4 regions of the Peribacillus sp. NPDC097225 genome follow, and region 3 is predicted to be linked to each of the others. Evidence: riboswitches for the same ligand, from Rfam matches in the RefSeq annotation. Region 3 holds a riboswitch; each other region holds the start of a gene.

Region 1 (7,421 bases), on a different contig from region 3:
CAATCGCTTCCACCGTACAGTCATAAACGCCACGGCTAATTAACTTCCCGAGGGGCGTGATGGTACCCGCATAACGGAGGGTGGTTCCTCTTTGTGTTGCTGCAATCAAGATGCTATCCGTCGATGTTCCAGTCGCCCATGTGTTTGTCACCTGATCTAAGACATGTAGGTCATGAAGCGCTTTAACCTTCGCCTCGGTAGCTGTCACGATACAGTGAATGAACGCTTCTTCCGCCAAATGGCCATTCACGAAAACCCAGGTATTGATCGTACCCGGCGATGAAGTCCATGAATGCCTGTCTGCCAAAGAGGCATCGATGGCATTCCCTACCCCCGCTGTTACCATGATGAATATCGAAAAACCCTCATCTCTTAGAAGTCGATATGACACTGTATCCAAAAACACGGCCGTCATCATTCCGACGGTTTCCTGCGGTTCAAATCCGTATGTCTTCAAATAGTCAGCCATTTCAGCAATATGGTCATCACAATTGTAATCGTAGTGGACATGTCGATTAACAAAGTGCTGATGCCACCCCGTTCCCGAACCAGTTACGCCGGATGACATGGTTCTAAGCGGAATGGGTGAACTTAAATGAAGGAACTCCGGAGCCTGGTTCAGATAACTTTCATTGATCTCCAAAGGGTCCAGCTCTCCTGTATGCTTCTCGGGTACAATGAACATTTGCGGCTTAGGTAAGGCAGGATGAGGATGTTTTTCGATCTTTGTCCTATATACCTCCTGAATCCGCTCCTGCTGAAGCACTTCATTCGGCACGTCAATCACTTGGACTCGCCCTTTTTCAAGCAACATCAGGCGATCGCAATATAAGCCAGCCAAGTTCAAGTCGTGAAAAATTGAAATGACCGTCAATTGTTGTTCCTTAGCCATTTTCCTCATCAAATCAAGAAGTTCTTTTTGATAAGACAGATCCAGGTGGTTCGTCGGTTCGTCGAGAAAAAGGATTTCCGGTTCTTGTGCAAGAGCTTGTGCCAACAAAACACGTTGTCTTTCCCCACCTGACAAACGTTCAAAATGCATTTCCTGAAAGACTGCCACTCCCGTTTGCATCATCACGCGTTGAACGATTTCTTCGTCTTCAGACGTCCAACTATGAAACCACCCTGTTTGATGCGCATATCGCCCAAGGGCCACGGTATCTTTTACTGTATAGGAAAAAGCCAATGAGGAATGCTGCGGCAAAACGGCGATGACCTGTGCCAGTTGTTTGGACGAATATCCCTGTAGGTCTTTCCCCTTAATATCGATGGTTCCCGCCTGATACGGCAGGATACCGCTAAGCATCCCCAATAGCGTCGTTTTCCCACTTCCATTCGGACCAAGAATACCGAATAATTCTCCTTTTTTTACATCAAACGAGACGGAGTCCAAAACCGTTTTATTATCATATCCTCCTGTTAACCCTTTAACTTCAAGCATACACTTCTACCCTTCTCTCCGTCTCTTTAATAAAATAAATGCGAATGCCGGCGCACCGATAAGCGAAGTAATAACACCTATCGGCAATTCTGTCGGTGCGATGATCGTTCGTGCCACCAGATCAGCCAATATTAAAAATCCGCTTCCCACAATCATTGATAATGGCAACAGATGCGTATGGTCTGGCCCCCAAATCCTGCGGACCAAATGGGGGATGACCAGCCCTACAAAGCCAATCGTCCCTGATACGGCAACGGCAGCCCCTGTCAGTATCGAGCCGGCGATCAGAATCAGCATCTTCCTCCGCTGAACATTCACGCCTAGGTGCCTCGCACGGTCTTCCCCAAATGTCATGGCATTCAATTCGTGGGTATTCATCATCAAAACGAGAGAACCAAGGAGGAAAAATGGCAAAATGATCGTGACATGACTCCAACCACGCATCGAGACACTTCCCATCAGCCAGCTGATGATTTGCCTTAACTCCTCACCCGTCAATGCAATCATCAATGAGATGAAAGCACTTAAAAACGAGCTGAAAATGATACCGGTTAAAATAATCGTTTCTACCTTCATGGAACGATCCATTTTTCTTGCAAAGGTCAATACGCAAAAAATCGTCAACAATGAAAAAAGAATGCTTAATGTAGGCAGTGTATATAGGCCAAAAAACGGCAGTGACAAATTCAAAAACAACGTTAATACTGCACCAAGCGAAGCCCCTGAGGATATTCCCAGGGTATAGGGGTCAGCTAGGGGATTCCTGAGCAATCCCTGAAATGCTGCCCCTGCTATTGCAAGGGATGCCCCAACCAAACCTGCAAGCACGACCCTCGGCAGGCGGATATTCATCACGATATTCGTCAGTGTCCCATCCGGTTCCATGGCCAGGGGCAAATGAAGGACTTCCTTGCCAATGATTTGCAAAAGCACTGGTATCGGAACGGAAACCGATCCTAAGGAAATACCGATCAATATCGAAATAACCAAAAATGATAGGGCAAATACATAGGCCAATGCCCGTTTAGTTTTTAAATACGTTCGGATAGACTGATTTGGCAAGTTCCTCTACTCCCTCTATAAGCCTAGGACCGGAACGAGTGACAATATCTGAATGGACATCGAAAACCTCACCATTCTTAACTGCCTGAATGTCGGCCCATCCATTTCTTCCCGTTACCTCTTTGACTGGATCTCCTGTGTAGTAACCATAGGTTGTAATGATGACATCCGGGTTGGCCGCTATCATCGACTCTTCATCGAGTTTTACCCAGCCATCCAATTCACCTGCGACATTATCCGCTGAAATGATGTCCAGCATTTCATCCATGAAAGTATTTTTTCCCGTTGTATAGATTTCAGGTGACGGTGAAACCTCTACAAAAACACTTTTTCTATCCTCACTCTTGATTGCCTTAGCCTTTTCTTTGATCTTTTCCAGCTTGGTCTGCATCGTCTTGACGATTTCCTTTGCCTTATCCAGTTCCCCTATTGCCGTTCCAATCATCTCGATAGACGTATACACTTCTTTAAAGCTTTTAGCATCATTCACGATTATAACTGGAATACCCGCATCCTTAAGCTGTTGGATTCCTTCTTTGGAATTATGGGCACTCTCATGAGCAAGAACGATATCAGGCTGCAAGGCTAAAATCATCTCTGTATCTATTTCCATTCCACCTATCTTCTGAATATCTTTCGTTTCTTCCGGGTAATTGTCATTTTCAGACACTCCAATCACTTTCTCACCCGAACCTAGCGCAAAGACCGCTTCTGTATTACTTGGGATTAATGAAACAATTTTTTCTGGTTTCTGCTCGATGGTGACTTTGTTACCCACTGCATCTTGTAACGAAAGCGGGAAGCCCTGGTTAACAGCTTGTTTTGTCGACTGGTTTTCTCCTGTTCCATCCTGGGAGGCATCGCTACAGCCAACCAGTATACCGACCATCAATCCCATCACAAGCATGAAACTATATATCTTCCTCATCTTAAAACCTCCATCATTTTTGAGTTCATTTCTGGACCTTCACACATGTGTTGCGAATATCAAAAGACATACAAAAAAGCATCCCCCATCAAAACGGAGGATGCATGTATGGCAACGGAACAAAAAAGGGACATAGCTCTGCCACACACCTCCCCATCCGCGTGGTTACCGGTGTACAATTTTGGCAGGTCTCCTGGCTCATGGTCATTGCTAACGGCACCTTCCCATATTATTCATACAGTGGTATACATCCGTTAACTCCCATTTACAGTGGCGCGACCGCGTTGGCATTTCACCAACTTCCCTTTCAAGTCCTTACAGACACCAAATTGTTCATATGTATATAATTTCACTGCCTTTCATTATACACCATTTAGGAAATCGTATTATATGATATTTCAGATTACTTTAAATTAAGATTTGGAACGCAAAAAGGCAACCATCACATGGCTGCCTTCTATAGCTTTAGATGTCACTATTAAAACGGCATGTACTTTGATCACGTAAAAGACCTAGATCTTTCGGCACCATCGTTTCAATCAAAAAGTCATCCTCTTCCTCATAAATGATTTTCTTCATTTCGATTCCGAAGTACTCTTTCATCCGGGCTTCCGTCATCACTTCGCGGACTTCGCCATACACCACACGCTTTTCCTTGGCAGTCATTAAAACATGGTCAGCCAAGTAGAATGCGTGGTTCGGATAATGCGTGTTTATGATACAAGAAATGTTCTTCTCTTTCGATAACCGCTTAAGTGTCTGTAAAATCACGATTTGCTTTTGAATATCAAGATGCGATTCCGGCTCATCAAGAATCAATACATCCGGATTCGATACAAGCGTCCGGGCAATCAAGGCCAGCTGCAATTCCCCACCACTGACGGAATTACAGGACTTTTTGGCAAGGTGCGCAATGCCAACCATTTCAAGAGCAGCGATGGCAGCCTCCCGGTCCTTTGCAGAAGGCTGGGACAGCGTACTGATATAAGGCGCCCTTCCCATAATGACAAGCTCTTCCAAAGTAAATCCGAAAACCATTTTATGTGCCTGAGGAACATAACCGATTCGTTTCCAGATCGTTTTGCGTGATAGCGCAGTAAGCGGCTTTCCGTCGATGAGCGTTTGACCCTTTTTCCAATCAAGAAGGCCGGTGATACACTTCAGCATCGTGGTTTTACCGGCACCGTTCGGGCCAAGGATCGCCATGATCTCTCCGTCATTCAACGAAAAGTCAATGTCGGTCTGGTAAAGAAAAGGAGCTTTCTCTCTTTTTTTAGCATAGAAAAAATTCCCTCCCTGCACCTCGATTTTCATGACCACCCACCTCCTGTCTTTCTAAGTAGAATCGCAAAGAATGGTGCGCCGATAATGGCTGTCAATATCGATAGCGGAATTTCCGTAGCGGTTACAGAACGTGCCAGGTTATCGATCAGGAGTAAATAGGCGCCACCAATCGATAGGGATACCGGCAGGACAAGTTGATTGTTGTTCCCGACGAGCATTCTTGCCACATGAGGGATAATCAGTCCTACCCAGCCGATGATACCGGCTATCGCTACAGATGAAGCCGTAATTAACGTCGCACCAAGAATGACCGTCCACTTCAATCTAGTGACCGGGATACCTAGCGATTTTGCTTCATCCTCAGGTAAGGTCAGTAAATTGATTCTCCAGCGTAGTGAATATAAAATCAAGATGCCGACAAGGATGATTGGTCCACCCACATATAAATCCTTGTATGTGGCCGTTCCAAGGCTTCCCATTAACCAGTATGTGATGGCTGGCAGCTTTTCCTCAGGGTCGGCGACAAACTTAATTAACGAGATCAACGCTTGGAAAAGGGCGGAGGTGACAACCCCAGCCAAAACAAGCATGAAGACCGGTGAATCTTTTTTGCCGCTGATTATGAACGTGAAAACGATGGCGGCTAAACCACAGCCAAGTGCCAAGACTTGAGATGCAAAACCATGTCCCAATAATAAAATCCCAAGGGAAGCACCGAACCCAGCACCTGCAGACACTCCTAGGATATCGGGACTGACCAAGGGGTTGCCGAACATCCCTTGGAAAGAGGCGCCTGCAATCGATAGGCCCGCACCGATTAACAAGGCCAGTAAAATTCGTGGCAGACGTATTTGAAGGACCACTGTTTCTTCCATCTGTGTCCATGTTGGCTCGATTGGAAACACAGTTGAAAGCAATATTTTAATTTGAGTCCCTAAGTCCATTCCAAAGCGTCCGATGCTCAATGATAGGAGAACCATCGCAATGGGCAATATCCAGAAGAGGACCGTTTTCCATTTTTTCATTTTTATTCCCTACTTTACTGTTTTGCGGCTTCGGAAGATGGGTGAAGAATGTTCTCTACTTGTTCTTCCGTTACATCATAATCATAGAACTCTGAGTAGTAATCCGTGATTTCATCCTTCATATCATAATCAAATAGCTCGGGATGATTTTTCTGAGCCATCCATTTTAACATAAGAGGTGCATCACCGCTTGGTGGGAACCATCTATAGATGCCCAGCGGAATTTTATATACATTTCCTTCTTGTACAGCACTGACCTGACTCCAATCTTGTCCGTTCACTGTATTGTTCGTTAGGTCTTCAGGCTGAGTTGTCGAAAAGTTCGTAATGTAGATGATATCCGGGTTCCATTTGTAGATTTGTTCCATATTGACTTCTTTTGTTCCTGTAACTTCTTCTGCTGCTATATCATAGGCCCCTGTAGCATTTAACCATTGGTTACTAAAGAAGCTCTTCCCACCGACCATGATGCTTTTATCACTGTGCTGATAGAGGATTAATGCTCTAGGCTTGTCTTTATCCTTAATGCCATCTAATTTCTTATCCAATTCGGCTTGAACGGCTTGGCCCTTTTCCAAGAACTTGTCCGTTCTTTCGGTAGTGCCCGTAATTTCCCCAGTCAGTTCCAACCAACTGTTGAAGGTAGCCAATGGCTCCGCAGCTGCTGCATCCATAGGGTTGAGTGCCACAACCGAAACACCTGCATCTTCTAATTTGTTTATGGACTTTTGGTCCTGTGCTTTTTCAAAGTAAAGTTGCGGATTGACTTTCATCAATTCTTCCACGTTCACTTCGCCATTTTTAATGAATGATGTATCTGCCTTTAAAATATCGGGTGATATTTCAGAAAGAATCGAGTTTTCCGCGGCATTATACGCATTAGGATGCAAGCCGACAACTTCCTTCGTCGAATTTGTTGCTACATACCAAGTCGAGAAGTACGGAAGAATGCCACCGACCGCAATACGTTCCACTTTACCTGGTACCGTTACATCACGGCCAAGTTGATCTTGAATCACTTTTTCCTCTGCAGTCGTCTGTTTTTCTGAAGTATTGCCTTTCGAATCATCCCCAGAGTTTCCACAGCCCGTAATCAAAGCGGCCATCGCAGTGGTTGCCGCTAACATTGTCCATTTCTTCTTCATAAAACTTCCTCCTTATCCTTCTCTAAGCCACTTAGCCATCCCATGTAAGAATGGTTTAGATTGGTCGATGAATCCAAGTCCAATGTGGAATATTGGATCAAGGGTGGTAATGATCAATTCGCCTTTATAAGACACATCATCGGTGTAGATGATCGAGCGACCGTCGGGAGTATTCACAAGTGATTTTGCCCCTTCCGGAACTTTGAACGTCCCGTGGTAATGCCACTTCATATCTGATAGGGATACATGCTGATATAAAGGATGATCTGTATTTTCAGCCATTAAAGGTAAATCTCCATGCTCCTTCACCCACCAACTGAAATTCACTTCAGATTCCTCCCAGTCTATACCAGGAAGCCAATTATCCAGCACTTCACCGAAAACGACTAGACGTTTTCCCTCTTGAAGGAACTTCACGAAAAGCGATTGGTACCGTTTTAAAAGCATTAGGGACATCCGATCATTAACAATTAGCGTGTCATATTGACTTAAATCATATGTATGGAGCTGACGAAGTTGAAGCACATCATCATACA
Region 2 (7,421 bases), on a different contig from region 3:
GTATTTTCCGAATTCAAATCCGAATTGTAAAAATCCATTTGCCCATTGAATCCCTTCGTAGGCTCAAATGGTACCCATCCCAATCCTGAAAAATAAACCTCCACCCATGAATGGGCATTATTATTGGTCACTTTATAGGCGGATTCACCTTTATAAATTGATTTCTCCCCTTCCGTATATCCCTTTACCCATCTTGCCGGAATGTTGGCGGCACGTAATAAAATGACCATCGCCGTTGAATAATTATCGCAATACCCAATTTGGGTCTCGAACAAGAATTGATCCACATAATCCTGATTATCGCCTGGATACGGAATGTCTTCTTTAGAATAGCTGAATTCAGGACCGTCGAAGTGATTTTCTATCGCCTTTGCCTTATCGTACCAATTATCCTCATTCACCGTAAGTTCGTTGGCCATTTCATAGATACGGGTGGGCAATCCCTCCGGAAGCTGTGTATTGCTTTCCATGAGGACATCCATCGTTTCATCCTGTTCCGTAACTTTCCGTAAGTCAGCCAGATCATAACTAGGCATTTCATAAACCAGTTCATATTCTTTCGTGGTAAGGGGCTTACTGCCATCGTCTACTGAAATGTACTTGTCCATATTTGTATAATATTTAAACCAATCTCCGTTCTCAGCCTCTACCTTCTTCAGGTACCCTGATTGGGGATGAAGAAGGTGAGAGTAACTTTCCATCATGGTTACCCTTGTATTCATGTCTTCCGTTTTCAACACTTCAGGAATCTCAAATTCTTTTATATCCTTCAAATCCTGACCATTAGAGAAACTGATATAGTCTTCCATTCCCTCAACGGAAACCCATCCTTTTCCGGTATAGATATCTTTGTTCTCGACTTTCCAATAGTGTCCGGTATTGGCCGTATTATAAAAAATGACCGTATTGTCCGGCTCTATCGACCCACCAAGTGATGAATCATCTTCGTCGTACCCCACCCGTTTATCAACGGAGCTTTCATCACTTCCTGTCACCTTATCGGAATAAGAAACAATGAACGGTACAGGGTCCGGCCATTGTGACGCGAACTTCGGAGCAGTGAAACCAACGAAGACGCTTACTAACAGCATCCCCGCTAGCATGATGGCCCATTTACTGAATGGACCTCCTGAAAACACCAATCTCTCTTGTATGGACAAGCGTAGCATGGCCAACACACCAAGCATCGAAAACCCGATGATGATGATCCTGATCATGGCCATATCCCCATCATAAGGTGTGAATGTATCGAGAATCGATAGGAAAATGATCGTTAATATATAAAGTAAAAATATGTTTCGTCTCACCGTCACCCAGTAATGAATCAAGTATGTCACAAGCCAAAGAAGCACGAAAAACAACAGCGTTCTAAAGGGGTTGGAAAGCAGCTCCCACTTCCCCTCATACATATTCGAAGCGTTAGCCGTTATATCCAGCAAATCACCAGTAAGCCATTTGAAGGTCAGGAAAGGATCTGACGAATACAAGAAATGGACCGCAATTAATATAAAGGCACTTACGAGGATGAAACGTACAAACCAGTGGATACCGAAATAGTGTAGGAGCAAGGAAAATAACACAAAGATAATGAAAATCAAGATATTTCCTGTATCCGTAAGCTTCTCTACGGGTCGTAACCATTCGGTAATCAATAGAAGACCAAATATATATAAGAGAACATGCATCCACCTTTCCGATTTGGTAGAATCAGCGTTCATTTGCCTTCACCTCGGTTCGTTCATTTTGAAGGTGACCCTGTTCAAAGAAGACCAACTTTATTCCACGAGCCAACGCCACCGACTTCGCACGTATTTCCTCACCCGTGAAGTCTCCCTGACTTTTCACGCAAAATACCGTCATCGCTTTATTTCCGGTAAATGCATTCCAACCTTCTATCTTTTCCATCGTTAATTCGGACACAATGAATATTACAGAAGCGTTGGATGGTACAACTCCCTTGTTCTTCTTTCCATTCCAGACGCTTGTATGTGTGGCCCTTGATTTTGCAAGACGGTAAAAGAGTCTTCTCCTCTGTTTACTGCCTCCTTTAGCCGGTACGACCTCCATTGATCCCGTACTGGTTAACCCAACATCCATACCCTTCTTTATCAAGGCATGCACCAAAGAGGCCGCAAGTACGATAGCTTCTTCGAAGAAGGGAGAGGCGTACTCATCAAGCATAATAAATACATCGCAGTTTTTCTGCACTTCAAATTCCTTCGTCATGATTTCACTTGTTCGGGCCGTTGCCTTCCAATTTATCCAGGATAATTGATCACCCGGCTGATACTCCCTGATTCCGGACACGACCGAATGTTCCCGCTGTATTTTTTTCGTCGTACCAACTTGTCCTTGATCGAAGACATGCTCCAACTGTTTATAATTCAACTCCTGATAAGCCGGGAAAACGGTGAGTTTCAAAGGGGCATGCACTGTCGCTTCTTTTTCATAGAGTCCAAAGAAGTCCCCTATTTTGAAACGAACCGATTGGATGACATGTTCTCCTCTTGGCAGATTCTCCAGGGTATATGTCAATTGGAAGGATTGTTTAAATCCTGGAAAAACCAATGTTTTCTTTTCCAGTTCCATCGGCAAATCCTCTTCTACCACCATATATAAAAGAGGCAGTCTGTTTTTCCGGGAGAATACCAATGTCATATCTACCGACTCTCCGGCCTGGCATTCGTGTTTACTAATTCTTCTCTCCACTTCAAAAGCCTGAAGTGGATAAAACAGCAGAATCATAGAGTACGCACCGAACGGCAAAAAGGTATAGAAAATGAACCAACTGATAAACCCGCCTTGAAACATCGCAAAACAAAAGGAAATGAGCATAAGCACTATGATCCCACAGACATTCCTGTTTTTCTTCAGTATGGTAAGCACATTCCGCATTAGGTCACGGCCCTCTTCACGGGTACCTGCGTCGTAGCCACTATCTCATGTATCACCATGTCAGCATTCACCCCCGAGTAATTCGCTTCCGGATTAAGGATTAGCCGATGGGTAAAAACGAACGGAACCAAATGCTGCACATCATCAGGTAGAACGTAATCCCTTCCCTTTAGGAGCGCATAGGCTTGGGCTGCCTTCATTAGGGCAATCGATCCACGTGGGCTCACCCCAAGATATACACTTTCATGCTTACGTGATTGATTGGCTAACTCGACGATATACGTCTTTATCGTATCATCCACGATCACGGCCTTTGCCTCTATCTGCAAATCTATCAGTTCCTCTAACGAAATCACGGATTCCAATTCTTCAATCGGAGCCGTATATTGGGCCCGATGCAACACTTCTATCTCTTCTGCCACTTCCGGATACCCCATCTTCATTTTCAATAAAAAACGATCTAGCTGTGCTTCTGGAAGTGGGTATGTGCCTTCGTAATCAATTGGATTTTGAGTGGCCATGACGAAAAACGGTTGTTCCAGTTTCCTTGTCACACCATCCACCGTCACGCTTGCCTCTTCCATTCCTTCAAGTAGGGCGGATTGCGTTTTCGGCGATGTCCGATTGATTTCATCGGCCAAAATAATATGGCCCATGATTGGCCCCGGTCTAAAGATGAACTCTTGTTCCTTCGGATTGAAAATCGATACCCCCGTTACATCGGACGGTAGCAAGTCAGGCGTGAATTGAATCCGTTTGAAATCCGCCCCGATGGACTTCGCTAGCGCCCTGACCAAGACGGTCTTCCCAACGCCCGGGACATCTTCCAATAAGACATGTCCACCAGAAAGGAGCGCCACAAGACTTAGTTCTGCTATATCTCTTTTTCCAATAATGACCTTTTCAATGTTTTCCAAAATCATATCCAGTTTCTGATTCACTTGTTTATAAACCATTCTCTACCTCCCATGATTATGTAAATCACTCATGCTTAACCCTTATTTATTCGACATCCATTTTACATTAACCTCCAATTTATCCTTACAAAGTGAGTTTACTAGAATAATACCCCTATAAAAGAGATTTCTTGAAATCTTTTCACTATTTAAGTAATTAATTATGATAGACTGGTACTAAGTGAATATAAACCTTGCAGAAAATAGGTGCTGACTTGTCAGCTTAATAGGGAATTCGGTGTAAAACCGAAGCTGTTTCCGCAACTGTAAGTGCTAATGAAATAAGAAATATGCCACTGTTTGTGAATGAATCCGCACGCACGATACCATTCATTCAATCCAAATGGGAAGGTTCTTAGAGTAAAATGATGCACGAGCCAGGAGACCTGCCTTTTTTTTATCGTATTTTGCTCTTCGGAAGTTAGGAGGATTGTACGGCAATCTTCCATCTTTTTTTCCGTTCGAGATACATAGATGATTGTTTGCCGACCAATACCTTTGGTCGGCTTTTTCTTTTGCGCCGAAAAGCAATACGAAGGTCATTCACATTATTAAAAAGGAGGAAAAATTATGGAAAAGAAGGATGCCCGCTTTTTATGCTACCCATTCATGCGCGAATCAGTTTCAACCGTTGATTATGAAATTCGCACCGATTCATTGACGACTCAAATGGGACTGGCAGCGTCGTTCACGAAAGAGATTCCTGAAGTCTACAGGGATTTATTGGAACTGTTGCCGATGGCTTATCATTTAAATGGTTCTGCCCGGGGGAAATTGGCCATAACCGAAGACGGTCTAAACCGCCTAAGTGAAATCTATGACTATTATGTCGCTGAAGTGAAAGAACGCATCGAAACATTTGTGCTACCCCAAGGATCGACGGCAGCCTGTATTTTGCATACTTGCCGTAGTGAAGCCAAGAAATCCGTCCGTGCCTTGCATAAAGTCAGTACGGAAAAAGATGTGCCCGCGATTCTTTTTGATTATGCTCATTTGCTTGCCAATGTTCTATTCGTGATGGCTGTCTATGTCAATAAACAACTGGGTGTCGAAGAGATTCCCTTTATCAGCAAATCCTATCCAACCAAAACAATGAAAAAGAAAACGGAGGAATAAAACATGATAAGAACAGTAAGATCCAGTTGGATTGCCCTTCTGATGGTCGCCCTTTTCCTTACAGGATGTGCCTCGAATGATGATCAGAAATCGATAGAGAAAAAAGATCCTGCAACAACTGAAGAAGTCAAATCCTATACCGTCACCGATGATAGTGGAAAAGAAATCACATTTGATAAGGTTCCGGAAACGGTCGTTTCACTTCAACCCAGTAATACGGAGATTTTATATGCCCTTGGTGTAGGGAATAAGGTGATTGGAGCGACAGATTTCGATAACTATCCTGAGGAAGCTAAAGATGTCGAGCGTGTCTCTGATTCGATGACGATCAATTCCGAAAAAATCATCTCTTTGAAACCGGATGCCATCATTGCCTACACAATTGGCGATGAAGCAGCATTAAAGCCGCTTGAAGATGCGGGAATTCCCATTTTCATTATTAAATCAGCCGTGACCTTTGATGATGTATATAGCGATATTGATCAAATTGCCAAAGTCATGGGCGTAACGGACCAAGGGGATGACCTAGTCAAAAACATAAAAAAACAAATCAAAGATGTTGAAGAAAAAGTGGCGAGTGTCGATTCTAAAGAAAAAACATATTTCGAAATCAGCCCTTCTCCGGAAATCTATACAGCGGGAGCTGAAACCTTCCAGCAAGAGATCTTGGCGTCTGCCGGTATCGAAAATATCTTTGCCGACCAAAAGGGCTGGGCGAAAATAGCAGATGAAGAAGTCGTCAAGCGCAACCCGGATGCCATCATCACAACCGTAGGCTATGTGGACAATGCTGTGGATGAAATCAAATCCCGTAAAGGTTGGAAAGATGTCAGCGCCGTGAAGGAAGACCAAGTATATCAGCTTAGCGAAGACGTCATGTCACGTCCCGGACCGCGTATCGGAGAAGCCGTAGAACTAACTGCAAAGACCATATATCCGCAATTATTCAAATAAAGACACACTCAAAAGGGGTAATTACGCCGAAATCGTATATATAATAAAAGGCGGAAACGTTGATTTAACAACATTTCTGCCTTTTATTTTGTGCATGAATCCTCTTGAAAGAGGGCTATTAGACAGCCCCTTTGATTATTAATCTTTATATTTCTCTTTCATTTCTTCTTCTTTCTTTTTAATTGATTCTTTTAAACCCTCCCCTTCATTTTTCACTGTCGTGTTCAATTCTTCATATTTTTCGTCATAATACTCTTTTATTATTTCACGGCGTTGTTTGACTAAACTGCGAGCTTCCTCCCAAGTCTCATAATTTATTTGTTTCTTATCCTTTAAATAACTCGTAGCCTCATACATGCGATTGCTTTCATCAGAGGAAAGCCTAGAAAAACTGTTTTTTTCATCAAGTAAAGACGATGTCTTCTTATTTTGTTCATCCCGAACGGTACTCCAATTTTCATTGCCCCAATTCCACCATTGGTTCCACAGATCTCTACGCTCTTCATCCCACATCTTATTGAAATCATCGGCATTATTGACCATTTCGAATTTCCCTCCGCCAGCTTCAGCAACTTCACGTAATTGTTTTTGCCCCTCACTATCCATATCGAACCCTATGATGTTAATCACTGGTTCAATATTGGAATCATGCAAGTCTTTAGCTGCTTTCACTGGATCACCGTCGCAGGTTTCGATTCCATCGCTGACGACATAAATGATATTTTGACCTTCTGAACCCGCTTTTTCAAAATCTTTCTTTGTTTCCGAAATGGTCTTGGCAATCGGTGTCCATCCTGTCGGTTTAAATTTATCTAAAGCTTTCCTGAAGTCCCCTTTATTATATGGGGCCAAATCATAAACCACTTCCGTACTATCACAGGATATCTTCTTATCTTTATCATCGTTGCTTCCTTTATGCCCATAGACACGGAGCATGACATTTGCCTCTTCCGGAAGGGAAGCTACAAATTCATTAATCGCTTTTTTCGCCAGCTCCATTTTTGTTTTCCCGCCTACTTTTTGGTTCATGCTCCCACTTGCGTCAAGCAAAATTGCAATATTCACGTCGATTCCCAATTCACCACTGCCGTCGATGGTGATTCCACCTGGCATCTCTGTTACCGCCGTTTCAATGGAAGGGTCGAATGCTTCGAAAAACTGATACTTTTCTTTGTAGTTTGCGCCTTCGCCCATTAGTTTTAATAAGCTCTGATAAACTTCGAAGCTATCCTTTTCCTGAAAGTCCTGATTGTCTAATGCTCTATGTATAATGGCTTTATTGTATTTATTCCCTGTGTACTTCCCAGGGTTTTCTTTAGTCATTTCTTCAACGGTGGTAGCAATCTCGAAATCTTCTTCCAGCTCTTCATCTTCTTCTGAACGCCCTTTTTTTTCGGTATTCTCACCACGTACTTCTTCCTTTTCTTCTCCGTTCATCTTTTCATCTTTCGTATTATAACCAGAAAGAGCAAGCAAAACGAAGAGAGTGGCCAGACATAT
Region 3 (7,421 bases):
GTCCAGGTGGCTCATTTCAGCATCCAACCCATTCTATCTTTATATGTCGGGGAACTGCACGGAACTACTAATCTGGCCTTTTACTCAGGCATCGCCTTTTCCGCAGCTGGTCTCGGAAACTTATTGATGGCCAGGTACTGGGGCAGGATAGGCGACCACCATGGGCATATAAAGATTCTGGTGCTCCTTCTTTTCCTCACAGCACTCGTATATTTGCCTGGAGCTTTCATCAATCACTTTTGGCAACTTGTATTTGTACGGTTTGCATTAGGTATAGTCATAGGGGGAATTATCCCTGTAAGGATTGCCTATATCCGCCAAGAGGCTCCCGTTGCCATGCAGGGGGAAGTGCTTGGATATAATACTAGTCTCCGTTTTTTAGGCAATATCATCGGCCCGGCAATGGGAGGGATGGTTGCAGGGTTTTATGGATTTTCAGCCGTTTTTATAACGACCAGCTTCCTGCTGCTGTTAGCAGGACTGGTCCTGTATTTGGCGTTGCATCGCAACCCGGAGTTGGCCCGGCATTCACATTGATTAGAAGACCTTTAGCAAAAAGAAGACACCCGTTAGATGATCCATCTAACGGGTGTCTCCTTTTTCATTCAAACTTACCCAACAAGATGGTTGGACCCTCTCTGTAACAGAACTTTTCTTTGCCCAATTTCTTAGAAATTTTTTTTTACATAGCTATAATAAAATAATATAATATACCTAGTAATATATACCTAACAAGGGGTGTCAACATGTATCCGACCTTCACATATTATGCAAAAGTTCACATCATCAAGGATCAGCGTTATTGTGAATGTGGAATTATTCATAACTACCGGGGAATATTCGAGAAAAAAGACCTGAAGAAGGTTAAGTTTAAATCGGTTTCCGATATCACCTGCAGATCTTGTCGGGAAAAGTTCTTAAACGAAAACCCTAAGACCTAGGAATATCTATTCGTTCCCTCGTTTTCCTCCTTCTGTTTTTTTAAACATTATCGTGTTTTTCTGGATAATTATAGATTTGATTCTTTTTTATGTTAAGATTATTTAAGGTGAAAATCCACAAACCAGACATATCAAGCTTTTGTCGCGGTGGGTAGATTTCCAAGATTTACTTTCTTCTTGGTTTTTTTTGCCTAAAATTAGTTTAAAAGAGGGTTAAAATGCTTTTTCCTACTATCAAAACGGATGAAAGACACATCGTAAAAGACAAACATACCTGTGTATGTGGTACGAGATACAATGTATTCGCTATGTTAACCAGAAGAGATCTTAGAAAGATCATCTTCAAGCATTATAAAGAAGTAACCTGTACAGCATGTAAATCTAGCATTATACATAAAGAAGAATAAGTAGGACATGCCCCCTCCTCTCTCTAATGCTTCAACATACTCATGCAATCAAGTCCACCCCTTTCATAGTATTATTTCATTCATCCCACAGTGTAAGGAACCGGAATTTACTTATGACTCGTAAGTTCAACAAAAAAAGACCATTACGGGTCTTTTTTTGTTGAAGGTGGCCCACTTGGATCTTTCTATTTGGCCTAATTGATATAAATAAGGAAATTTCCATTCAATTATGAATCCATAGATAGAATAATGAAGTCATGCTATAATCTAGTACGTTACAATAGCCAATCCATACTTATATAGAGAAAAAGGAAGTGTCGTTTTGAATATATCTACATTAAAACAGGAGTGGTTTTGCAACGTTCGCGGAGACGTACTTTCCGGAATCGTCGTTGCCCTGGCCTTAATTCCTGAGGCAATAGCTTTCTCCATCATTGCCGGGGTCGACCCGATGGTGGGATTGTATGCTTCCTTCTGCATCGCCATCGTCATCTCCTTTGTTGGTGGAAGACCAGGCATGATTTCAGCGGCGACCGGGGCGATGGCACTCGTGATGGTTGACCTTGTAAAGGATCATGGCTTGAACTATTTACTTGCCGCAACTATATTAACTGGGATCCTTCAAATTCTACTGGGCGTCTTTAAGATTGGGAAGCTCATGAAGTTTATACCGAAGCCGGTTATGACTGGCTTTGTGAATTCTTTGGCCATTATGATTTTCATGGCTCAGCTCACTCATTTCAAAGGGGAAACGTGGGTCATGTATGTCATGACAGCTGGTTCACTTGCCATCATCTACCTATTCCCACGGATAACCAAGGTCGTTCCTTCCCCGCTGGTCGCAATCATCTTCATGACCATCGTGGCCGTTGCAACAGGGGCTACTGTACGGACCGTAGGCGACATGGGGCAATTGAGCGAGGCTCTTCCCATGTTCTTGATTCCGGATATCCCTTTGTCATTCGAGACATTGGCCATCATTTTTCCTTATTCCATTGCCCTAGCGTTTGTCGGATTGCTTGAATCCTTACTAACGGCTCAAATCGTTGACGAAATGACCGATACGGATAGCAATAAAAACCGGGAGGCCAAAGGTCAGGGAATAGCGAACATCGTGGCCGGTTTCTTCGGCGGTATGGCCGGATGTGCAATGATTGGACAATCCGGTATCAACATCAAGTCCGGGGGACGAGGTCGACTGTCCACTTTCGTCGCCGGGGCCTTTTTGTTAATCTTGATCGTGTTATTGAATGATGTCCTCATTAAAATTCCGATGGCCGCCCTTGTTGCGGTCATGATCATGGTTTCCATCGGGACGTTTGATTGGTCCTCCTTGAAGAGGCTCCGTATCACGCCTAAAACCGAGGCGATAGTCATGATCGTAACGGTTATCGTTGTTCTTTATACGCATGATTTATCCAAAGGCGTATTCGCCGGGGTACTCTTGAGTATGATTTTCTTCTCGGCTAAAATTTCAAAAGTGTCTGTCGAGAAAACAGCGGACAACCAGGATCGGCAAATCACTTATCGAATAAAAGGCCAGGTGTTTTTTGCATCGGTCCAGGACTTCATTTCGAAGTTTGATACGAAGGAAAAAGCAGATTCCATCATCATTGATTTTTCCAATTCGAAAATATGGGATGCCTCGGCTGTAGGAGCCGTCGAGAAAGTCATCTTAAAATACAGAGTACAGGGGAAAACGGTTCAAGTGCTTGGCCTTGATCAGGAAAGTTCTCAGCTGCTAAAGAGCCTCGCCTCATATGAAAAGTAAAAGGATGCATGGCTCCCCTGCATAAATTCTTGCTGAACCGCCAAACTAGAGTGAATGATACTCTGGATTGGAGGGAAAATCATGTCATCCGAACAGGATTATACTGCAGCAGATTTATCACCTGACCTTCTCAATGAGTTAAAACTCTTTGAAGGAAAAATACGTGAGGAATCAAACAAAGAGCTTATCGTGATTGCGTATGAAAAAGAGAAAGAAGCGTTGAATTGAAAAAAGGACTCGAAGCCACTTTCAAAGTGGCTTCGAGTCCTTTTTTTATTACTTAGCGAAGATGTCGGTTAAAACTGGTACAATTTGTTTTTTACGTGACACGACGCCTTCCAATACAGCAATGTTCTTATTCAATGTTACGTTATACGCTTTCTCCACTGCATCCGCTGATGCTCCTAGAGCCAAGGCAACGGAATCATTCGTTAAGATATCCGTTACGACGAATAAGAATAAATCCAATTCTTTCGCGGCAATAACTGCATGAATCGCTGCTTCAATTTCTGATTGCTTTGCAAGCACTTCATTCGGGTCAACAGCATTCACTTGAGCAATCTCAACTTTTGCCGTTCCCATTGAAAATTCTTTTGCATCAAGTGTGATGAGCTGATCGATGGTTTTGTCACTCAGGTCAGCACCCGCTTTTAGCATCTCCAAGCCATATGTTTCAGCATTCACGCCAGCAATTTCCGCTAATTCCATAGCAGCTGCGACGTCTTGCTCCGTGCAAGTAGGCGATTTGAATAATAAAGAGTCGGAAATGATGGCTGAAAGCATAAGTCCTGCAATGGCTTTAGGCACTTCAATTCCGTTTTCTTTATAAATCTTATTTAAAATAGTAGCCGTGCAGCCAACTGGTTCTGCGCGGTAATATAAAGGATCACTTGTTTCGAAATTAGCGATACGATGATGGTCGATGACTTCCAATACGCGTACCTGGTCAATGTCTTCGGCACTCTGCTGACGTTCGTTGTGATCGACTAAAATCACGCCATCCGCTTCCCCAGCCACTTTTTCAACAAGGCGGGGTGCTTCGAATTTAAATTGGTCCAACGCATATTGTGTTTCACCATTCACTTCACCAAGACGAACAGGTTCAGCTTGGATGCCCAGCTGCTTTTTTAGGTCAGCATAAGCGATTGCTGAACAGATAGTGTCGGTATCCGGATTCTTATGTCCAAAAACTAATATTTTTTCCACGATTTTTTCTCCTTTTTCCTAAATGATTTGGCAGGGATTTTTCTTTTCATAACCAGAATCCCTAGTTTTGCTATGCAATTTATTTTAACACAAAAACCCTGACATTCCGCGATGGAATTTTGTATTCCTCCCTATATTCTTTCATCATCCTCTTCCTTTATCCGACCTTGTCAATAGATATGAATCAGTTTTCACAAATATATATGTTGAATTATCAGCATGGATGGCTTACGATAATATAAGCATACATACTAGATATTGACTTTTCCAACAACATAAATAACTATATATAGAATTATTAACCAAGGTGCCAGAGATGGCTGAAAAGGGAATCCGGTGTGAACCCGGAACTGTCCCCGCAACTGTAAATGTGACGAAATGAGAAAACCACTGTATAGCTCTCTATACGGGAAGGACTCAAAGTAGGATGATCATGAGTCAGGAGACCTGCCTGGTTTTTTCAAGTTTCTTATTCTTCGGGGATTGAGATGATGAAACGATAGTGTAACGGCTATTTTTTCATGGCTCTTTTATCCTATCGTTTGATCCGCTCAATTTATTGGGCGGTTTTTTTTTATTCGCGTACATTTAAGAGGAGGAACATTTATGACTCAAACATATAACCCTACCATAAAAAATGACACAGAAACAAATTCAATCCAGCTGGACATGTTATCCAAGGATTTCGAAGGCAGTCTTGATATGGAAAAGTTCAAAAAGCGTTTTACTAAATGGCTCGATCGCAAAGGTGATGCTTCAGAAGAACAAACATCGAAAAAGTTGATCCAGCTTGCACTTGAAAGTGTCGATATCGATGCCCCAGACTGGACATTCGTCGCCGCAAGGGAACTATTGAATACCATGTATCGTGATGCCCAAAAGAACCGGGGCTATGAAGGCCGGAACTATGGACCTTTCTATGAATTGATTCAAGAACTCTCTCAGCAGCATGAAGGGCAACGTTACCCTGTTTATAAAGCAGAGCTTCTCGACTCCTACACAAAAACGGAAATCGAAGAATTGGGTTCGGTCATCGATCCGGAAAAAGATAAACTATTTTCATATATCGGAATCTATCTTTTGAATGATCGCTACTTGGCCCGTCCAAAAAAAGACAAGGTCTATGAACTTCCCCAGGAGCGCTTCATGATCATTGCCATGGAAATCATGAGACTGGAAAAAACGGAACACCGCCTGCAGCTTGTCAAAGAGGCCTACTGGGCAATGTCGAACCTATATATGACGGTTGCGACCCCTACCCTTTCAAATGCCGGCAAAACCCACGGGCAATTGAGTTCATGCTTCATCGATGCAATCGAGGATTCCATCGACGGAATTTATCAATCAAACTATGATGCCGCAAAAGTTTCCAAGTTCGGTGGCGGCGTTGGTCTATATGTCGGAAAAATCCGTTCGCTCGGTTCTGATATCCGCGGTTTTTCCGGTAACAGTTCAGGCACGACTCCCTGGATTCGCCTCTTTAACCAAACGGCCGTCAGCGTCGATCAATTGGGACAACGTAAAGGCGCAATCGCCATCTATCTGGATGCGTGGCATAAGGACATCATGAGCTTCCTTGACTTGAAGACGCAAAACGGCGATGACCGCCTAAAGGCGCATGATATCTTCACTGGTGTCTGCATCCCCGATTTATTCATGGAAGCCGTGCGTGACCGGAAAGATTGGTATCTCTTCGACCCGCATACCGTGAAGCAAACCCTTGGGTTCTCCCTCGAGGATTTTTATGACGAGAAAAAAGGGGATGGCAGTTTCAGGGACCATTACGCCCTTGCTGTAGAGGCGGCGGAGAATGGCATACTTCCAGGCTATAGTTTCGAGAAAATCAAAGCGATGGACATTATGAAAGGCATCATGATTTCACAATTAGAAGAAGGCGTACCCTATATGTTCTACCGGGACGAAGTGAACAGAAAGAACCCGAACAAGCATAAAGGGATGATCTATTGTTCTAACCTTTGTACGGAAATCGCCCAGAACTTAAGCCCTTCAACGATCACCGACGAATATGAAACGGAAGATGGCGATGTCGTCGTAGTTCGCAAAAGCGGGGATTTCGTTGTCTGCAACCTTTCTTCCATCAACCTGCCACGCGCGATGAACAGCGATGTATTGGAGAGACTGATCCCGATTCAGATCCGCATGCTCGATAACGTCATTGACGTGAATACCTTACCGGTCAAGCAAGCTTCCATTTCGAATAAGCGCTACCGCTCAATCGGCTTAGGAACTTTCGGGTGGCATCATTTACTCGCGACGCAAAATATCTACTGGGAGTCCGATGAAGCCGTTCAGTACGCCGATACCTTATATGAGAAAATCGCTTATTTAACCATTAAAACATCCAATGAATTGGCCAAGGAAAAAGGAACCTACCCATACTTCGAAGGGTCCGATTGGCAAACGGGGGAGTATTTCGACCTTCGTGACTATAGAGATCCAAAATGGTTGGAATTAAAAGAAGAAGTGCAGCAGTATGGTACACGAAACGGCTATTTAATGGCAATCGCCCCCAATTCATCGACTGCCAAAATCGGTCATTCCACGGATGGCATCGACCCGTTATATGAAATCGAGTTTTATGAAGAAAAGAAAAACTTCAAATTTAAAGTGACAGCGCCTGGATTGACGCCCACTACGTATGAATACTATAAAAAAACGCGCTTCCATTTGGACCAAAAGGAAAGCATCAAGCAAAATGCAGCACGTCAACGTCATATCGACCAAGCCATCAGCTTCAACCTGTATGTACAAAACACGATCAAGGCTAAAGTGTTATTGGACATACACCTAACAGCATGGGAAAGCGGATTGAAATCGACTTATTATCTTCGTTCCACTTCATCCGAATACGACAATGCCTGTGAGAGCTGCTCCAGTTAACGAGTGGGAATGGAATTTACTTTATTGAAGGAGATTTTACAGATGACAAACCATATCAAGAAAATCAGGATGCTCGAACCAACCCATCCTACCAAGGCAACCGGCGTTTTCAAAGGAGAAGCATCAGGCTTTCTCCTTTGGAACGACATTCAGTATGAAAAATTCTATGATACCTATACACAGCTCATCAACAAT
Region 4 (7,421 bases), on a different contig from region 3:
GCAAAAAAACAGCTGATTATTCAGGGAGGTTGATGGGATGTTCTACGTATCAATGTTTTTTCAATATGTGAGTCAATATATGAAAACGAGATTGCAGTACCGGGCTGATTTCGTCATCGAGATTCTTTCTGATTTGTTGAACCAAGTCGTGAATCTGGTGTTTATCTTAGTGGTCTTCGGACATACGGAGTTCCTAAGTGGGTGGAGCCGGGATGAAATCATTTTCATATACGGTTTTTTCCTTATCCCGTTTGCGTTATTTTCATCCTTTTTCAACATCTGGGATTTCAACGATCGCTACATCGTCAAAGGGGAGATGGACCGGATTTTAACAAGGCCGATTCACAGCCTGTTTCAAGTCATCTTAGAGCGGATTGAGCTTGAATCATTATTTGGTGTCGTGACCGGTTTGATCATCATCTTCTATTCCGGTGTTTCGTTAAACCTGGAACTAACTTGGTATGACCCGATTCTCTTCATCATCTTTGCAATCGGCGGGGCACTCGCGTATGCCGCCATCTTTGTTGCGATTGCAAGCATCGGCTTCTGGTCTGATGCCAAAACGTCCATCATGCCGATGATGTACAACATCGGGAACTACGGGCGCTATCCGGTTGATATTTATAATAAGGTCATCCGCTTTGTTCTGACTTGGGTGCTGCCGTTTGCCTTTGTCGGTGTGTATCCCGCTTCCTATTTTCTTAGAAAAGAAGAGTGGTACGCGTATGCATTCGCCACACCTGTTATAGGGGTCGTCTTTTTCATGATCTCAATCTTCATTTGGAATCAGGGTGTGAAAAGGTACCGCGGAGCAGGAAACTAAAAAAAATCCCTTCAACAATTTTGTTGAAGGGATTTTTTGCTTATATGCGTTTGTTTTTTCTCTCGAGATATCTAGCTTGTGCTTGGACGTACTGCCGCTTTTCTTCTTCCGTTTCCGGTTGGACTTGTGGAACCGGTATAGGCTTTCCATCTTCGTCTATCGCAAGCATCGTTAAAAAAGCGCGGGCGGTGAGTTGCTTTTCGCCAGTCAACAGGTTCTCCCGTTCTACTTTTACGAATACCTCCATTGACGTTCGATGGGCACAGGTGACATAGGCTTCCAAATTGATAGCATCCCCGGTCTTGATGGGGGCCAGGAAGTCAAAGGAGTCGCTTGAAGCGGTTACGACCGGTTTCCGGCAGTGGCGCATCGCTGCAATGCAGGCGATTTTATCCACATACGCCATCACTTTTCCACCAAAGATGGTATTGTGATGGTTCGTATCAGGTGGAAAAACGAGGTCCGTTAAAAACGTCCGTGACTGTTGAACGGGAATGCCTGTTGTTAAATCAGTCATTTTCCTGTTGGACCAATAGCTTATTCCGGACAACCGTTGCGGCTTCGACCATATTTTTCAGTGAAGCGACGGTTTCTGGAACGCCCCTTGTTTTCAGGCCACAGTCAGGGTTGATCCAAAATTGGTCTTTATCCAGTACCTTGATGCCACGTTCGATCATATCGACCATTTCTTCCACTGCAGGAACGCGAGGGCTATGAATATCATACACACCAAGGCCGATTCCTTTTTCATATGTTTTCTCCTCGAATGCGGAAGCGAGCTCGCCGTGGCTGCGGGACGTTTCAATGGAAATCACATCAGCGTCCAGGGAAGAGATGACATCCATGAAGCTATTGAAATCACAATAGCACATATGGGTGTGAATTTGTGTTGTGTCTTCGACGCTCGAAGTGGAAATCAGGAATGAATGGACCGCCCAGTTTAAGTACTCATCACGGTCGCTTTTTTTCAATGGAAGGCCTTCACGCAGGGCTGGTTCATCGACTTGGATCATTTTGATCCCTGCTGATTCCAGTGCCTCTACTTCTTGTTTCAAGGCCAATGCCAATTGATAGCAGATATTTTCCCGTGAAATATCGTCACGGACGAACGACCAGTTCAGAATCGTAACAGGACCGGTCAGCATTCCCTTCACCGTTTTTTTCGTCAAGGCTTGTGCATACACACTTTCTTTGACCGTCATCGGATCGATGAAATGGACATCTCCATAGATAACGGGAGGTTTGACACAGCGGGAGCCGTATGATTGAACCCAGCCTTTTTCAAGGAAGACGAAGCCGCCCAATTTATGGCCGAAAAACTCGACCATATCGGTTCGTTCAAACTCGCCGTGCACAAGGACGTCCAATCCGATTTCTTCCTGGATATCAATCCATCTGCCAATCTCCTCGTTCACGAATGCTTCATATTGATCAGCCGTCCATTCACCGCGTTTGAATTTCCCGCGGGCCTGTTTAACTTCCGCGGTCTGCGGAAAGCTTCCAATTGTCGTGGTTGGAAGGAAGGGCAGGTTGAAATACGCCTGTTGTTTTTGATAGCGCTGTTTAAATGGCAGGGTACGGCCATGGGATTGCTGCTTCGCCTGTTCGACAGCGGATTGAACGTCTTTATGGTTTCTGGCCTTTGAATTATTTAAGGTCTGCCATGCAGCTTTGTTTGCCGTCACCTTTTCTTCGATTGATTCTGGACCTTCGTTGTTTCCTCTGACCAAAAGTGTGATTTCTTCTAGTTTCTCATCAGCAAAGGCAAGGGCTTCTTTCACTTCGCTAGCCAGTTCTGTCTCGTTTCGAACCGTCACTGGAACATGTAGCAGGGAGCAGGAAGGTTGAAGCCAAATTCGATCTTCGGCTACGTGTTTCGTAATGGACTCGACCAACTTGATTTTTTTCGTCAAGTCAGAAAGCCAAATGTTTTTCCCGTCAATCACACCGGCCCCAAGTATTTTATCTTGCGGGAAACCGACTGTTTGAAGATTGCTGAGATTTTTTCCTTTGTCATGGACCAAATCAAGGCCGATTCCTTGAACGGGCAAGTCGATCACTTCTTGGTAGTGTTCTACAGCATCAAAGTATGTTTGCAGCATGATGTTCAGGTTGGGGACAGCTTCGTTCAATTTTTCATACAGGTATGTAACAGTTTTCATCTCGTCTTTGGAAAGGGAAGAAACAAGGGAAGGTTCATCGATCTGCACCCACTTCACGCCTTCTTGTTCCAGCTCTCGCAAAATTTTTGTGTATAAAGGCAACAGGCTCAGGATGATGGCCGGAAGATCACTTTTTTCATAGCCCTTTGACAAAGAAATGAATGTGTAAGGTCCGACTATAACCGGTTTCGTATCGATTCCTAGTTTTTCCTTGGCTTCGCGGTAAGCGGCGAGCGGCTTGTTTTCTGTCAACGTAAGCTGGGACTGTTTTAGCTCTGGAACGATATAGTGATAATTTGTATTGAACCATTTCGTCATTTCGGAAGCGACTTCATCCTTGTTCCCACGGGCCATTGAATAATAAACGGAAAGGGGGACCGTGCCACCCTTATAAGCCGAATAGCGTTCTGGCACCAGGCCGAACATGACGGACATATCGAGCATTTGATCATATAACGTAAAGTCGTTGACCGGGATGATATCGATGCCTTGATCTTTTTGTTTTTGCAAATTGCCTAAACGGATCGCTTCCAATTGCGCCATGAATTCCGTTTCATTTAATGTTCCAGCCCAATAGGCCTCTAATGTACGTTTCCATTCACGATCTTCACCGATTCGTGGGTACCCTATATTACTACTTTTCAACACATCCATCTCCTTTTAATGAAATAACAACAAAAAAAGCACCCCTAACCGTCAAAAGAGAAAGTTAGAAATGCTTAAAATAAAGGGGCACGAAAATACCCCTTATCATTATAAGGTCCCTAACACTTCCCTATCTCCCGTAGGTTAAAACAGTGTTGTCGAAATAGGCAGGTCTCCTGACTCAGGGAACTCTTACTTAGCACTAAGAGCCTTCCCAATCCAAAAGGACCAGTGGCATCAAACAAAAGCGCTATACATTCCCATTACAGTGGCGGGACCGTGCCGGAATTACACCGGACTTCCCTTTTAATCCTAAAAGCTTAGGAACCTATCTCCACATATGAAATTCATAAAAAACTCCGTCCGCATAAACACGGACGCTGAAATTTACAAAATATTATAAAAACTTAACCCATCTTAGCATACCCCGACCAAATGGGTCAACAAGGAAAAAGTCGGGAAATGGGGTCTGACCCCCACCATGTGGCACGAGATCCCATGCTGTATCTATGTTTCCTAGATGGTGCAGCAGCTGGGAAATAGGGTCTGACCCCTAAAACGAGCATATATTGACTCGCAAAAGAGTATGTATAAGGGAAGTGGGTTGTTTTTGAAATGAGGCGTGGGGGATGACCTTTTATATTTTGATTGTGGGGATTATCTTTTGCATGGTGATGAGCATTCGGACCTTATTTCTTTCTGAGTCGGAGGCAAAGAAGTTTTCTCTTGAAGATATGCTGTGGCTCGGCAATTTATATGCGACATTATTAGTCGGTTTTGCACTGATTTATTTATTATACGAGCTTCAGAATCATTCGGTGATTCTTGATATGGGCAATCGCTTGGATGGGACCTTTTCCGAGCAGCTGAAGACTTCATTTTATTTTAGTGCGATGACGATGTTCTCCGTCGGATACGGGGATATCTCCCCAATCGGTATTGGCCGGATGATCGCGACAATCCAAGCATTCATTGGCTATACGCTACCTGCGGCATTTGTGATCAGGGCTGTCATCGATTTTGAACAGAAGGAAAGAAAGAACAAGAAATGAAAGTTGTGTTTCTTTCAATTATTGGGTACGCTTACCATGATGAAAGAAATGGAGGGTTTAGAATGACGGTCGAAATTGGAGAAAAAGCACCAGACTTTCAATTACCAGCAAACAACGGAGAACAAGTTACCCTATCAGGGTTCAAGGGTAAACACGTTGTATTATATTTTTACCCAAAAGACATGACACCCGGTTGCACGACGGAGGCTTGTGATTTCCGTGATGCTAATGAACAATTCGAAGAGCTTGATGCTGTCATCATAGGCATTAGCCCGGACCCGGTAACACGTCATAAAAAATTCATTGAAAAACATGGGTTGCCTTTCCTGTTGCTTGCTGATGAAAAGCAAGAAGCCGCTGAATTATATGGCGTATGGAAATTGAAAAAGAACTTCGGTAAGGAATACATGGGCATTGAGCGTTCGACTTTCCTGATTGATAAGGAAGGAACGATCGTTAAAGAATGGCGTAAAGTCAAAGTAAAGGGCCACGTCGAAGAAGCGTTGGAAACTCTTCGTGACCTAGAAAAATAAGGTACAGGCTAATGAAGGATGAGCGACTTATCAAGCTTGCCAAGCAGCTGATTCATCATTCACTGAGGCTGCAGGCGAAAGAGCGGGTCTTGATCCGTGGGCCTGTTGCAGCAAAGGCCCTATTGAAGGAACTGATTGACGAAGCCTATAGAATGGGGGCCTATCCTTATGCGGAACTTGAAGATGACGAAATTACCAGTCATCTGCTAAAAGGGAATGTTAAGGAACAGCTCGATACCTTATCGAAATGGAATTATAAGAAATACGAAGATGTGGATGCAGTCATCATCATATCGGGCGATGGAAACGAAGGGCGAGGAGTGAGTGTCCCTCATGAGAGATATCGCCTTCAGGAGGATGCCATGAAAACGTCCACCATGTTCTTCGTCAATAACCGGCGCTGGGTGTTACTGAATTATCCGACCATTGGTTCTGCAAAAAAATCCGGCATGAGCCTTGAACAGTATGAAGATTTCTTGTTAAACGTGTGCACACTGAATTATCACAAAATGGAAAAGTCCATGAAGCCTCTAAAGGATTGGATGGATCAAACGGATCAAGTCCGGATCATATCGCCGGGGACTGACTTGGCTTTTTCCATTAAAAATATCCCCGCTGTCATTTGCGCTGGTAAAAACAATCTTCCAGATGGTGAAGTGTTCACGGCACCGGTAAAAGACAGTGTCAATGGCACGATTTCCTTCAATACTGCTTCCGCCTATCAAGGAGAGGTATTTGATGGGATAACCCTTACATTTAAAAAGGGAAAAATCATGAAAGCTTCTTCCAATCAGTCGGACCAAATGAATCGTTTGCTCGATATGGATGAAGGGTCCCGGTACATCGGGGAATTCGCCCTGGGAATCAATCCGTATATCATGGAACCGATGGGTGATATCCTATTCGATGAGAAGATTAGCGGCAGCCTCCATCTTGCCACTGGTCAAGCTTACCAAGAGGCCGATAATGGAAATCAATCATCGTCTCATTGGGACATGGTCTTGATCCAGCGACCCGAATATGGCGGCGGAGCGATCTACTTTGATGATATACTGGTTCGTAAGGACGGTTTATTCGTGCCACGGGAATTATGCGAATTGAATCCAAATCAATTAAAATAAAGCCCTTTTTAATAGGGAGAGGCGTTTGTCCAACTCAAATAGAGGACCCCTGAATATGATTTAGTAAGGGAATACCTCCTCATAGAAAGTTGCGCGGGACATTCAGTGCCCGTGTTTTTTTATGTAAAGAAAAGGAGAGATAATCATGTTAGTATTTTCAACAATCATTCCGAATGAAGACATTCAAAAGAAGATGGCACAAGCATTTCCCGATTTGACATTTATGTATCAAGAAACTTGGGCGGATGAAAAGCTCCAAGAAGCCGAAGTTCTTATTACATATGGAGAAGATTTAACCGATGAAATCATTGAAGAGGCAGTGAACGTGAAATGGATCATGGTCATGAGTGCCGGATTGGAGTTAATGCCTTTTGCCGCCATTGAGAAACGCGGAATCATGGTGACCAACGCTAGGGGCATCCATAAAATCCCGATGGCTGAATATACAATCGGCATGCTTTTACAGTATGAAAAGAAATTAAAACAACTAATTGAGAATGAAGCGGGAGAAATCTGGGACCGGAAGATAGAAGTAGGCGAGTTGAATGGAAAAACGATGCTGATCCTAGGAACGGGGGCAATTGGAGGGGAAGTGGCACGTCTTGCCAAGGCTTTTAGAATGACGACCCTCGGAGTGAATCGTAGTGGGAAAGCCGTCGAACACATCGATCATCTATACGCCCTTACGGAGCTTGAGAAAGCATTGCCCAAAGCGGATTATATCGTAAGCGTCTTGCCTAGTACGGATGAAACGAAGGATTTGTTAAAGAAAGAACATTTTAAAGCAATGAAACGTACAGCCGTCTTCGTGAATATAGGACGGGGAGATCTGTTCAAGGAAGACGTGCTCATAGAGGCCATGCAGGAGCATGAACTCGCTCATGTGATACTGGATGTATTCGAACCTGAACCGCTAGTGAAGGGCCACCCATTCTGGAAAATGGAGCAGGTCACGGTAACCCCGCACCTATCAAGCAAAAGCGGCGAATATTTACCAAGGACCTTTGCAATCTTTGAGGAAAACATGAAAGTCTACCTAAAAGACGGAAAGGATTTCATTAATATCATCGACCCTAAAAAGGGAT

Evidence for each region. A riboswitch is a leader RNA that binds a small molecule or an ion and turns the genes downstream of it on or off. The one in region 3 is predicted to bind cobalamin.
Region 1: linked by a shared signal. The riboswitch ahead of ACIQXH_RS14515 (helical backbone metal receptor) and the one ahead of ACIQXH_RS10885 (ribonucleoside-diphosphate reductase subunit alpha) in region 3 are both predicted to bind cobalamin.
Region 2: linked by a shared signal. The riboswitch ahead of ACIQXH_RS18680 (hypothetical protein) and the one ahead of ACIQXH_RS10885 (ribonucleoside-diphosphate reductase subunit alpha) in region 3 are both predicted to bind cobalamin.
Region 4: linked by a shared signal. The riboswitch ahead of metE (5-methyltetrahydropteroyltriglutamate--homocysteine S-methyltransferase) and the one ahead of ACIQXH_RS10885 (ribonucleoside-diphosphate reductase subunit alpha) in region 3 are both predicted to bind cobalamin.

The regions. Positions count from the first base shown of each region.
Region 1 is NZ_JBIWDJ010000004.1:365,607-373,027, forward strand. It holds gene ACIQXH_RS14505 (heme ABC transporter ATP-binding protein) at 1-1,441, opposite strand, end outside; gene ACIQXH_RS14510 (FecCD family ABC transporter permease) at 1,448-2,503, opposite strand; gene ACIQXH_RS14515 (helical backbone metal receptor) at 2,466-3,431, opposite strand; cobalamin riboswitch at 3,598-3,775, opposite strand; gene ACIQXH_RS14520 (ABC transporter ATP-binding protein) at 3,897-4,745, opposite strand; gene ACIQXH_RS14525 (FecCD family ABC transporter permease) at 4,742-5,740, opposite strand; gene ACIQXH_RS14530 (ABC transporter substrate-binding protein) at 5,755-6,885, opposite strand; gene ACIQXH_RS14535 (hypothetical protein) at 6,898-7,421, opposite strand, start outside.
Region 2 is NZ_JBIWDJ010000010.1:7,736-15,156, forward strand. It holds gene ACIQXH_RS18665 (transglutaminaseTgpA domain-containing protein) at 1-1,718, opposite strand, end outside; gene ACIQXH_RS18670 (DUF58 domain-containing protein) at 1,708-2,895, opposite strand; gene ACIQXH_RS18675 (AAA family ATPase) at 2,895-3,851, opposite strand; cobalamin riboswitch at 4,040-4,259, shown strand; gene ACIQXH_RS18680 (hypothetical protein) at 4,422-4,967, shown strand; gene ACIQXH_RS18685 (ABC transporter substrate-binding protein) at 4,971-5,921, shown strand; gene ACIQXH_RS18690 (VWA domain-containing protein) at 6,060-7,421, opposite strand, start outside.
Region 3 is NZ_JBIWDJ010000003.1:161,110-168,530, reverse strand. It holds gene ACIQXH_RS10905 (MFS transporter) at 1-537, shown strand, start outside; gene ACIQXH_RS10900 (SulP family inorganic anion transporter) at 1,671-3,119, shown strand; gene ACIQXH_RS10895 (hypothetical protein) at 3,201-3,347, shown strand; gene ACIQXH_RS10890 (manganese-dependent inorganic pyrophosphatase) at 3,396-4,325, opposite strand; cobalamin riboswitch at 4,613-4,794, shown strand; gene ACIQXH_RS10885 (ribonucleoside-diphosphate reductase subunit alpha) at 4,932-7,226, shown strand; gene ACIQXH_RS10880 (ribonucleotide-diphosphate reductase subunit beta) at 7,269-7,421, shown strand, end outside.
Region 4 is NZ_JBIWDJ010000007.1:2,360-9,780, reverse strand. It holds gene ACIQXH_RS16920 (ABC transporter permease) at 1-33, shown strand, start outside; gene ACIQXH_RS16915 (ABC transporter permease) at 38-823, shown strand; gene ACIQXH_RS16910 (acyl-CoA thioesterase) at 864-1,340, opposite strand; gene metE (5-methyltetrahydropteroyltriglutamate--homocysteine S-methyltransferase) at 1,333-3,639, opposite strand; cobalamin riboswitch at 3,780-3,977, opposite strand; gene ACIQXH_RS16900 (potassium channel family protein) at 4,260-4,682, shown strand; gene bcp (thioredoxin-dependent thiol peroxidase) at 4,745-5,215, shown strand; gene ACIQXH_RS16890 (aminopeptidase) at 5,227-6,336, shown strand; gene ACIQXH_RS16885 (D-2-hydroxyacid dehydrogenase) at 6,482-7,421, shown strand, end outside.